DNA from 2 places in the Paenibacillus sp. sgz302148 genome. Region 1 is predicted to be linked to the other one. Evidence: a T-box and tRNA genes for the amino acid it is inferred to sense, from the RefSeq annotation. Region 1 holds a T-box; the other holds one or more tRNA genes.
The links. The T-box of region 1 lies ahead of metG (methionine--tRNA ligase). A T-box ahead of a tRNA ligase gene usually reads a tRNA of that ligase, here a tRNA-Met.
Positions count from the first base shown of each region.

Region 2: it encodes a tRNA-Met, which carries the amino acid that the T-box ahead of metG (methionine--tRNA ligase) is inferred to sense. The anticodon was not compared.

Region 1 covers NZ_JBVYOJ010000008.1:256,698-262,894, reverse strand. Annotated here, with positions in the region: gene AC0LWM_RS14280 (LysR family transcriptional regulator) at 1-777, shown strand, start outside; gene metG (methionine--tRNA ligase) at 1,330-3,054, opposite strand; T-box leader at 3,098-3,360, opposite strand; gene AC0LWM_RS14270 (phytanoyl-CoA dioxygenase family protein) at 3,444-4,184, opposite strand; gene AC0LWM_RS14265 (TIGR02452 family protein) at 4,359-5,201, opposite strand; gene AC0LWM_RS14260 (AAA family ATPase) at 5,207-6,197, opposite strand, start outside.
Region 2 covers NZ_JBVYOJ010000004.1:293,635-299,831, forward strand. Annotated here, with positions in the region: gene AC0LWM_RS08510 (SPL family radical SAM protein) at 1-680, opposite strand, end outside; gene AC0LWM_RS08515 (hypothetical protein) at 722-1,225, shown strand; gene AC0LWM_RS08520 (uracil-DNA glycosylase) at 1,236-1,910, opposite strand; tRNA gene AC0LWM_RS08525 (tRNA-Ile) at 2,016-2,092, opposite strand; tRNA gene AC0LWM_RS08530 (tRNA-Met) at 2,105-2,181, opposite strand; tRNA gene AC0LWM_RS08535 (tRNA-Met) at 2,237-2,313, opposite strand; gene AC0LWM_RS08540 (hypothetical protein) at 2,424-2,588, opposite strand; gene AC0LWM_RS08545 (phosphatidylglycerophosphatase A family protein) at 2,731-3,291, opposite strand; gene AC0LWM_RS08550 (ABC transporter substrate-binding protein) at 3,404-4,891, opposite strand; gene AC0LWM_RS08555 (ABC transporter ATP-binding protein) at 4,897-5,781, opposite strand; gene AC0LWM_RS08560 (ABC transporter permease) at 5,785-6,197, opposite strand, start outside.

The DNA.
Region 1 (6,197 bases):
AGCCAAACGATCCGGCAGCTCGAAACGAAGCTGGGCGGACAGCTTTTTTTCCGGACGGCCAAAGGCGTCAGCCTGACGACGGAAGGCGAAGTTTTGTATCGTTATATCGAACAAGCATTCAGCTTTATGGAAACCGGCGAGAAAAAAATCGTCGAAATGCACAGCCTGCTCGCAGGGGAAATCAACATTGGCGCAAGCGATACGTTGTGCAAGCATTATTTGCTCCCTTATCTGGAGCAGTTTCATCGCCAATACCCGGACATCCGGATCCGCGTCACGAACCGGACGACGCCGGAAACGATCGTGCTGCTGAAAGAAGGCCGAATCGACTTCGGCATCGTCAACCTGCCCGCGGAAGACCGCAAAGTCGAGTTCCGCCAAAGCTCGTCGCAGCAAGATTGCCTTGTCGGCGGGCAAGCTTATGCTGCGCTTGCGGCAAAAGCGTTGCCGCTCGAAGAGCTGAGCCGCTATCCGCTGCTCTTGCTCGAGCAAGGAAGCAATACGCGGCGTTACCTCGACGAATACGCATTATCCCATGGCGTGCAGCTGACGCCGGAATTCGAGCTGGGCAGCATGGATTTGCTCGCCCAGTTCGCACGAAGCGGGTTCGGGCTCGCCTTTGCCGTCCGCAACTTCGTCGCCGAAGAGCTCGCGGCCGGGCAGCTGCTCGAAATCCCGCTTGCGCCTCACGTCCCAGAGCGTCATATCGGCATCGCCACGTTGCGGGACGTCCCGTTGTCGGCGGCGTCCAAAAAGTTCCTTGAACTGCTGCCCTGATCGGATGAAGGGCGGCATGCAAGGAGCGACGGTTCCGGCGCAATCGCCTAGCGGCATAGTGGTATAGTGGCGCGATATAGTGGTCCGGTAGTCGCAACTGCCTCCGCGGATCCCGACTACTGTAGGAACAGGAATAACTGTAAATCCTACAGTTAATTTCTGCCCTCTTGCCCGTTTTTGAACCATTAGGTGCAAACCTGCAGCTATTTTTGACAATCCCCCTGATTTTCGGATTTTGACCGAAAAATACATGCAGTTTCGCAGTTATTTTTCCCCCCCTCCGGGAGTCCGTAAAATAACTGCATTTTCCTAGTTATTTCTCCACACCACCCGGCACTCTCGCATACTAGCACCATCTTCATCACCTCTCCCCCTTCCCAACACTTTCGCTGAACGGTACTCCAGTATTCTCTACGCCGGTCATTCTCATAGCTGCAACATCAGTCATGTTACTTTCCACCACACCGCCCAACACGCTCGCATTTTCTCCTTTACCTCACTACATCGTTAATCCTTTCCGTACTTTGCCGGCATTCCTTTCTTCGTACCGGTTCACTGCTGGCCCTGCGCAAGCAGCCGCGTCTCCTCCTCGATCCGCTCAACGTCGATGCGCTGAAACAAGAGTTCCAGCTCCTGCACCGGGCGATGGCACGGTACCGATACGAGCTTCCAAGCCGGCTGCTCCAAGGCAAGAAACTTCCTGATGCGTTCGCAGGCAAAGGGCAGGAACGGTGCCAGCAGATTCGCCAAATTGGCGATGATCTGCACGTAAGTAAACAGCGTTTCACCGCATGCCGCGCGATCTTGCTTGACCTGCACCCAAGGCTTGCGTTCGTCAAAGTATTTATTCGCGCTGCGAATCGCGGCAAATATCGTTTCGAGCGCTTCCTTCAAATCGCCCTTTTCGATCATCTCTCCCGCCTCGGCGTACAGGCTCGCAAGCAGCCTCTCCCACTCCGCATCCCCGCTTCCTTCCGGAACCCGGCCGTCAAACGATTTGTTAATAAAAGCGAGCGTCCGATTGACGAAGTTGCCGAACGCGCCTAGAAGCTCGCCGTTATGGCTATGAATGAACTCCCTCCAGGAGAAGTCGGTATCCCGTTTCTCCGGGCCGTTCGCAATCAGGAAATAGCGAATCGAGTCCGGCTCGTACCGGCTCAGTAAATACGGCACCCAGACCGCCCAATTCCGGCTGGTCGAAAACTTTTTCCCTTCGAGCGTCATATACTCGCAAGACACGATCCGATCGGGCAAATGCAAGCCCCCCGCGCCTAGTAGCAGTGCTGGCCAAATTAGAGTATGAAACGGTACGTTGTCCTTACCATGCACGTAATACGCAGTGATCCGCCCTAGTCTTTGCTCCTGCTCCTGCCCTTGCCCCCGCACCAGCCCTTGCCCTTGTCCCTGCTCCTGCTCCTGCCCTTGCCCTTCATCCCGACCGTCCAGCCAAAAATCCTCCCAGCGGCCACCGTTCTCTTCCGCCCATTGCTGGCTTGCGGACAAATACCCCGCCACTGCTTCGATCCACACATATATTTTCTTCTCCTCGAAGCCTTCGACGGGCACGTCGACGCCCCAGCTCAAATCTCGCGTGACGGCGCGATCTTGTAACCCTTCCTCCAAGTACCGCTTCGTCAAATGCACGGCATTCTCCCGCCAGCCCTGCGCCTTGTCCTCATACGACGACAGCTCCTCCTGAAACTTGGACAAAGCCAGGTAAAAATGCTCGGTCGGGCGCTCGACCGGCGGATTGCCGCAGAGCTTGCACGTTTTGTCGGCTAGATCGGCCGGATCCAGCAGCGTCGAGCAATAGTCGCATTGGTCGCCGCGCGCCCTCTTGCCGCAGACGGGGCATGTTCCTTCCACGTACCGGTCGGGCAAAAAACGCTGATCCGTTTCGCAATACGTCTGCAAGATCGTTTTCTTATACAAGAAGCCGTTGTCCAGCAGCTTCAAAAACAATTGCCGTACGACCCGATGGTGAACGGGCTGGTCGGTTCGGGTGTACAGATCGTAGCTAAAGCCGAGCCTCTCGAAGCAATCGACGAATTCGCGATGAAACCGGTCAGCGATATCTCCGGGGGCAACACCCTCTTGCGCAGCCTGAACGGCAACCGGCGTACCGTGGCAGTCGCTGCCCGATACGTACAACACCCGGTTTCCTTTCGCGCGAAAATAACGCGCCAGAACGTCCCCGGGCAGCAGGCTGGCTACCCGCCCCAAGTGCAAAGAACCGTTCGCATACGGCCAAGCGCCGCCGATAAAAATGTTGTCCATACACATTTTCCTCCTTTTTTTGGACGCAAAAAAGCTCTCATCCACAAGGGACGAGAGCCTATACTCACGCGGTACCACCCAATTTTCATGAACATCTCGCGATGCTCGCCTCTTCAGGTACGCCGCTAGCGCGGTTATACCCTAGCACGTTAACGGGTGCGGGAACCGGCGCAGCCTACAACCGGATGAGGTTTCGGTGCGCAGCTCGGAGACCATGTTCGGGCAGGTATTCTTCGCTCCTTTTCACCAACCGGAGCTCTCTGGAGAAGACATCGCCGCCGTACTCTTTCTCTTCATTGCTATTATCTGAATATTCTAGTTATTGGGATTATACGGAACCCTGCAATTGATGTCAAGACGGTCTATTTCGCCAAACGCCGAGTCCGCCATCAATACAGCGGGTACTTCACCCGCAAGTCTTCGCGGAACGTGATGTTCGCGTCCTCGCGGATGTAATGGCAGACGTATGATCTTCGCCAACGGTTCGCGCTCCGGTTTTTGTTCGAGGAATGGATGAGCAGCTCGTGGAAAAACAAAATATCGCCCTTTTCCATGATCACGGGAATTTGCTTGCTTAGATCCGTGCCTTCCGTTTCATCGGTCCACGACTCATGCTCCTCCAGATTTTTGACGGCGCCATGCGGCAGAAGGCCGAGCTTATGCGTGCCCGGAATGACCCATAAACAGCCGTTCTCCTCGTCAACCTTGTCCTCCATCGCAATCCAGGCCGCGATCATCGTCATCGGATCGTTTTTAATATAATAATAATCCTGGTGCGAAGCTTGGCCCGGCGAACCCGGCTCCTTGTAGAAATACATGCTTTGCACGCAAACCGCCTCTTTGCCCATCAGCTGGGCCAAGCCGCCGCGGATCGCCGGAAGCTTCATCACCTGACGGGAAAAGCTGTCGTGCTTGTGCGGGTTAAATAACCGAAGCGAATACTTCTTGCTCTCCTCGCATGCCGCCCATTCCGGCATCGGATGCTGATTTCGCACATCATAGATGTGTCCGTTAAAGGCATCGATCAAATCGCCGCTGCATCCTCCAGGCAAAATGACATATCCGTTTTCTTCATAAAACCGAACCTGATCTTCCGTTAAAGGCTTTAACAATTCAGTTGCCGTCTTCACCCGCGTGCATCTCCTTTTGCCATATCGAATAATTATCTATACGACAACGATACATCCGGAACCTGCATCGAACAATGGCTGGCATTATCAGGTTTGTGTCTAAAATTGATTGCACCGCATTGTTAACAGCTTATCCGACGGTTCATCCAGCTTGCAGCGCAGGAGAATGCCATTTTATCTCCTTCGTAAAACCGACTCGAAAGCATGAAAGGTCTCCTGCCGAACGGATTGATCATAAACGGCAAATACGATTCGCTTGAATACATTGTTGAATTTCCCGTACATCAAAGCTTGAAAATCCTCCGCTACATCGACCGGCCCATTGCGAAACACTCCGCATCCGTAAGCCCCTAATACAACCGTTTCATATCCGTGACGCCACGCAACTGACAAAATGTTATCCATCCGGTTCCTCATGACGGATCGAATCAAACCGACGTTCTCCGGTTCCCTCTCTCTGACAACGCCTGCGTTCACGGCCGGTGCCGTAATAAAAGAAACCGGATACGAAACGTCAAGAAGCTCGTCGCGATCGTCACGGAATACCGGCACATCGGGAGAATAGATCAAATAATCCGAGTAAAGGCACGTCTTTAAGCCTCGATTATGTTCATACATCTCCTTCATCTGCGCGATGCAGGGGTATAAACCGCTCGCCCTGGCCAGGCTTTCTTCTTGCGCTTGACTCCCGTTCAGGAACCCGCCGCCTGGATTTTTGGCGGAAGCGAAGTTCAAGCAAACGGTTTTGCCGTCCCCTGCATCAATGCATCGCCTGGCAGCGTGCAGCGTCGTTTCGTTCGTCACTTCGATTATGGTTTCCTCAGGATGACGGACGGCTGCCAAAGCCTCTCGCCGCAAGGACTCGACCATGCCCGGCGTGTACAACATCGACTGTTCAATCGACGCTGTCAGCGTATTTTTGAGATCAATCGTTTGACCTGCCCGATTCGCATAAAAACTTTTTTCCAAAATTTCAACCGTTTCTTTCGCAATCCTGACTCTTTGTTCCCGATTCATCTTCACTACCTCCTAATGAACAGCTCTCCCAAGCTGCGATACTTCTCATATTGCGCCAAAACGGCCATCACGGTGCCGATGCGTTCTTCCAGATTGCCATGCAACGAGATAAACGGAATCTTCCGCGAGATTAAGTCCGCCTTGAACTTCTTCTGAAAAATGTGCCGGTGTACGTCGCCCGATCGGTCCCACGTATAGTCATACGGTATATCGTCGCCGCATAGAAATACGAGATCGTAGCGGCTGGCGGCCTGATCCGCCAACTCGACGAGCCGAGGCAGCGCCTCGCCGTGATAATCCAAGGCGAACATGTACGTTGTGATGGCATTCGTGTCGACAAAAAGATAACCGTTCGCATCGCAAACAAGCTTATCCTCTCGCTCGACATGGCCTTCCGCAATCTCGACGAGCTGCTCCGGCGTCAATCGCCGTTCCGACTGGTGCTTCTCCCAATATTCCCGGCCGTATTCCGGCATCCATGCCGTATCGAAATTTGCGGCTAGCGCCGCGGCGAGCGTTGTTTTGCCGGTGGACGGCGCGCCGAGCAAGACGACGGTCGTCACGAGACCCCGATACACCAAGGGATGCACGAACGCTTTGTTCGCGTAAGGGTTCTGCCGAACCGCCGTGCCGGAGACGGGAAACGTCTCCCGATCCGGGTCAACCTGACGATTCACCGCGCCAAGCGCCTCGCTCATATGCTCGCCGTAAAATTCGCTGGAATAAAAATGCGTGATCTTCCTGCCTTTCAACAGACCGAGAATATAATCCTCCTGCTTTCGCTTGATTTCCGGCGTATCGCCCATTTCGGTCGGACCGTCCCAAGCCTCGATCACTTCCACGTCCGGATACAGCGACTTAATCCAACCTGAGCGTACAGAAAGCGGCACGTTCGTCGTTTCGGGACAATCGTAGATGATGACGATTGTTTCGTCGGTTTCCTTAATCGCCGTTTCAATCATAAATTGATGGCCTCGGTGCAGCGGCGCGAATTTG
Region 2 (6,197 bases), on a different contig from region 1:
TTCCGTTCCGTCCGTTTGCCGCCGCTTCCGTCACCCATCGCATAATCGTCGATGCAAACGCGGTTCACGATGCCGGCTAACGTTGTTGCAAATTGATCGGAGCAAGGAAGAACAGGCGCGATCGTCGCTTGTACCGGGATACCGGCCTGCACCAGTTCCCGCAAAGCGGCCAGTCGACCGGCGATCGGCGGCGCGGCAGGCGTAAACGCCTTTCGCATGTCTTCCAAATCGGTTTCAACCGTCATACTGATCCGTATGCGGTCGCCGAATGCCGCGAACAAATCGATATCCCGCGTCACGAGCGGACTTCGCGTCTGCACGAACAGGAAATCGGGTTGATTGTCAAGCATCGCCGTCAGCAAGGATCGAGTAATCCGTTCCTTGACCTCTGCCGGTTGATAAGGGTCGGTGCTCGAAGACATAAAAATCGTAACCGGACCTTTGCGCTTCGCGCGAACGAGTTCTTTGCGCAGCAGCTCGCCCGCATCGGTTTTTACATCTACCCAGGTACCCCAAGCCTCCTCGCGGAACAGGGCCACGGGCATTTGCTTGACATAACAATACGAACAGGCAAACGAGCATCCGGCATAAGGATTTAGCGTATGCGTATACTTCGCAAGAAACCCGCTGGCCGGATTCAATAGCCGTTTTGGCGTTTTGTGCGATAGGTTCACATTCATTTTGATCACCGCTTCGTAAACAAGCAAGATTTAGACATGACATGGAAAATGGACGGCGGACGACAAGTGATATTAGTCATATGTGCGTTGATGCTTGTGCAGTAACTTGCAGAGACAAAACGAAGAAATTGAGGATTAAAAAATTAACACCTCCGTCAACCGACAATTTAGGTTTTGCAGTGACGTGTTCGGTGAATATGCGCGTAGAGAGAGCGAAAACCATCATACCAAATTTCGCCTATGAAAGGCAAGTTCTTTTTTTCTGTATCGATTTGGGACATCTAGCGCAACTTGGGAGATCCCTGTTCAATCTCAAATCAGGCAAAAAAACGCCGCTGACTCGGCTTCCCTACTCCTTGGAGCGGGTATGGCCAATCGGCGGCGACACCTATGTCGTTGCGATGCGAGATGAGAACGGTCAAAACAAAACCATGCTGCTTGACGTCAAAAGAAAAAAGCTGTCGGCTTACGATAAATTGCCAAAGTATGCCGAAATACTGGACGTGGTCGGCGGTATTCTTTATTACGCCGTGAAAACGTCTTAACAAGCAATAATCATAAGTCAGGGATCTGCCAATCGATTTCGGCCATGCCGTTCTGCCGCAGCAATGCGTTGGCTCGCGAGAACGGCTTGCTGCCGAAAAATCCGCGGTTCGCCGAAAACGGGCTCGGATGCGGCGACTTAATGACATGATGCTTGGACGTGTCGATCAACTCCAGCTTCTCGATGGCATTGTTTCCCCACAAAATAAATACGACCGGCATATCGCGTTCGTTCAGCAAGGAAATGACCCGATTCGTAAACGTCTCCCAGCCGATGCCGCGATGCGAATTCGGCGTATGCTCGCGCACGGTAAGCGAAGTATTCAGCATGAGCACGCCTTGCTCCGCCCAATGCGCCAAATAGCCGTGGTTCGGAATTCGGCATCCCAGATCGTTCTGCAATTCTTTAAACATGTTCTTGAGCGAAGGGGGCTGGGCAATGCCGGGCTTTACCGAAAAGCTTAAGCCATGGGCTTGTCCGGGCCCGTGATAAGGATCTTGTCCCAAAATAACGACTTTCGTCTCTGCAAAAGGCGTAAGGTGCAGCGCGGCAAATATATCGTACATATCGGGGTATACCGTCGCCGTAGCATATTCTTCCTTCAAAAACTGCCGTAGCTTCTGGTAATACGGTTTCTCAAACTCGTCTTCCAATAACGGCACCCAATCGTTCTTTAATATTCCCATGACTAGCTCCCTTCTCCCTAATCCTTTACTGCTTCCTCGATCGATCGTATATGTATGAAAAACTTCGGATAAAATAAAAAAAACCCTATAAAATAGGTTTTTCGTTGGTGGGCCCTGAGGGACTCGAACCCCCGACCAATCGGTTATGAGCCGACCGCTCTAACCAACTGAGCTAAGGGCCCTTATAAAGAATTTGGTTGCGGGGGCAGGATTTGAACCTGCGGCCTTCGGGTTATGAGCCCGACGAGCTACCGGGCTGCTCCACCCCGCGTCGTATTGAACCAATCGCTCCGATCGACAGAGCTAGGATCCTTTATAAGTTATTTTGGTTGCGGGGGCAGGATTTGAACCTGCGGCCTTCGGGTTATGAGCCCGACGAGCTACCGAGCTGCTCCACCCCGCGTCATTGTAACGAACAATCTACAAATTCCGTTGCACCCTCAATTAATAGCGGCAAAAATAAATATACACCATTTGGCACACATTAGTCAACACTTTTTTTCATAACTGCGGCTATGGAACAAACCGAACGCCGAATCGGCCTTTGCGGGACTGGAAAACTTCGATTTCCCGCGGCGTCTCGTAGCCATAGATCCACCAATCGTTCTCCATCCTTTTTACCAAGCAGCCTGCTTGAAACTTGCTATCGTACAATTTAACCCAATAAATCCATTTCATTCGGCGAACCTCCATACATACAAAGGATATATTATGCTTTATCTATATATTTGCCCAAAATCGGCTAAATTATCGCATACATAAAAAGCTCTTCACCGTGAACCGAATAGGTGAAGAGCTGCCATATCATCTTATTCGAGCTTTAGCTTGCGTTTTCTTCCGACTTGTTCTGATTCTCCGATTCACGGAGCTGTTCGTCCCTTTCCTCTTCATCGCGGAAGCGATGGGCGATACGGCTGGAAGCCGAAGCCGCGATGCTGGCTACTAGATCGTCAAGAAACGTATGCACTTGCCGGCCAACCTTCGTATCGAGTTTTTTGATGATGCCGATTTTATGTTTGTCCAGGTGGCCGAACGTCGTGACGGCAATGCTGCCGTAACCTAACACGGAGCCCAATGCCAACGTCTCGTCGCAACCGAATAATCCTTCGTCGGTTTCTACGATGGATTGCAGCGGCTCGGACAATAATCCTTTCTCCGCCAGCGTGTCCAGCTCGATTCCTACTAATAAAGCGTGCTGCAGCTCGCGTTTTTCGAGCACGGCGCGAACGCTGTCGAGACACGATTCGATCCGCAATTCCGAAATATAGGGGGACTGCATTTCATAAACGATTTCTGCGATATCTTCTAGCCTGACGCCGCGATCCTCAAGCTTCTTCAGGACAGCTTCCTTGACTTCTTTGCTATGAACTTTGCGTTTCATGCTTTGCCTCCCCTTCCTATCATGAAGATAAATCTATTATAGCAAGGATTGATATGCAAAAACATCCCAAATGGCCCATAAGGCCATTCGGGATGTCATCTTATCCTATGAATTATTTCGCGTATACTTCAGTCGAAACGGCGCCGCCGTCCATATTAATAGGCCCATTCGGGTTCTTCTTGATTTGCTCCAGCATGGCATCGCCTTTTGTTTTGAATTCCTTGAGCGCATCCTTCACCGTCTTGGTGCCCTTCAGCACTTCATCAAACAGCGGGCGTCCGAGGTCTTGCACCGACCACAGGTTCTGGATTTTTGAGTACAGCTTCGAATCGTTCGTCGGCAGCGCAGGCGTTAACGTATAGAACGCCGCAATGTTATAGTTCAATCCTTCTCGAGGCTGAATGTACTTCTTGCGAAGAACAAGCTCATACGTATTGCGGGATTTCAGCTTCGCCCACTCATCGCTTGTTACGAATTTGATGAACTCCCAAGCCGAGTCCGGATTTTGCGCTTTGGCATTGATCGCGAGCGGATTGTTCATGCCGATCGAACCGCCAACGCCCGGGTTTTCCTGATGTGTAGGAAGCGTTACGACATCCCAATCGACACGCTGGAAGTTTTTGATTTTTTCGGCGTTTTTGTTCATGTCGAGAATACGGCTGATGTAGCCGTAATCGGAGATCACCATCGCGACCCGTCCGCCCATGAAAGGATCTTCGTTCATGATCGACCAGTCTTTGCCGTCTTGCGGCGCAATATCTTGATATTGCGGAATGATTTTATCTTTATACATGCCTGATACCGAAGTCCATACGCGCTCCCATTGCGGCGAGTCGATCGTCATTTTTTCGCCCTTCGTATCGAACATGTTCAAGCCGAGTGGCGCGGCATAAATTTGCTGCATGCTCCAGATCGGATCGCTGCCGGCGTAATTATTGAAGGAGAAGCCGAATTTGCGGTCTTTGCCTTCTCCCTTCGTCACGCGGCGCGCGAGGCTGAATATATCGTCCCATGACATATTATCCGTCGGCGGCTCGACTTGAGCGTCCGTGAACATCTTCTTGTTATAGAACAACGCCGAGGAATAGAACGTTGGTGAAAGAGCGTACAGGTTGCCGTCTCCACTTAACGCTTTCAGTCCTTCAACGACGGTAGGAACGAATTCGTTCAGATCGATTTTATCTTTTTCGATGTTCGGGTTAAGCGAAACGAGCATGTTATCATTGATCAAATCTTGCATCATCTCGAAGCTCGGAATGATCAAGTCCGGCGGATTCGGTCCGGTCAGCATCTCTTTCACTTTTTTCAGCTGATCTTCCGGTTTTTCTTGCTGCGACGAATCGTAACCATACCGATTTCCGCTAACGGCCGAGACGATTTCAACTTTAATATTGGGATGCGTATATTCGAAAATGTCCGTTAACTGCTGGCGCAGGTACGTATCGTCATCGCCGTAGCCGTATACGGTGCCGATGCGAAGCACTTTCTGCTGCTCCGCTTCCCCTGTATTTTTGCTGCACGCCGCCATAAGCGGAATCGTTAACGATAACGTCAACGAAACGACGAGCAGCTTCTTGATAGTCCCCGATTTGCGTTTCATTATGTTTACCCCTCCAATGAATTAGGTGCCTTGATGACGATTTTTTCCCCGTCAAATTCCATCGAAACCTTATCCTTCACTTGCAATGCCTCCAGGAATGTCTTCGGAACCTGAAGTCGCCCGACTCGGTCGACGACGACATACTCCTCATGGGCTTGATCCGTGGTGCCGATTCGGGCCGCGACCTCTTCCCCGGCATGATCCAGATTCGGATTTCGTTTAATAAATTCCGTGCTCGTTAACCCGTCACGGATCGCGACGACACGGTCGACTTTACCCGCGAGCGACAAGTCATGCGTTACGATCACGATCGTAATGCCAATCTCCCTGTTCAACTTGCGGAAAATGTCCATGATCAAGTCCGACGTTTGCGAGTCGACCGAACCTGTCGGTTCGTCCGCCAATAGCATTTTGGGCCGGTTAGCCAGCGAAATCGCGATCGCCACCCGCTGCTGCTCCCCGCCGGACAGCTGATGCAGCTTGTTTTTCATCCGATCCTTGAGGCCCACCCATTCGAGTAATTGCTTCGCATATTCCCGATCGTATTTGCCTGTGAGCATCATCGGCATTTCTACGTTTTCGATCGCCGTCAAATAAGGGAGCAGGTTCCGCGCATTGTTCTGCCAAATGAACCCGACCGTATTCCGCTTATATTCGACGAGCTGATCGTCGGTAATTTTCAGCAAATCCCAATCGCCGACCTTCACTTGACCGGCGGACGGGCGGTCGAGACCGCCCAGAATGTTCAGCAGCGTCGATTTGCCGCTGCCGCTGTTGCCGATAATCGCCATCATTTCGCCGTCGTTCACGGTAATGTTCAGCCCTTGAAGAGCGACGACTTCGATATCGTCCGTTTTGAAAATTTTGACCAAGCCTTCGCACATGATCATCGGTTACCGCTCCTCTCCCATCTTGACCGCCTGGTGAACGCGCAATCTGCGAATGTGCAGGAACAAGAGCGTTGCTCCCGTCAGCATCATGACGCCTACAACCATGTACAGCTGCATCGTATCCTTCGCTTCGAATACGATCCGGAACGGAGGCACCTGTGTCTTGACGTTTTCCGACGTCTGCAGGAACGGCAGGAATAGAATACTTGCCAGCTTGCCGATCAGAATGCCTAACCCAATCGAAAGCCCGGCCGTAAATACTTGTTCAAGCAGCAGCATGCCGGTCAACTGCCTGCGGGACAATCCCATCGCGCGCAAAACGCCGAATTGAACGATCCTGCTCGATAGGTTAAAGAACCAATACAACAAATATCCGATCAGCGAGATAATGACCGAAACGAGAAACCCTAAGCTCA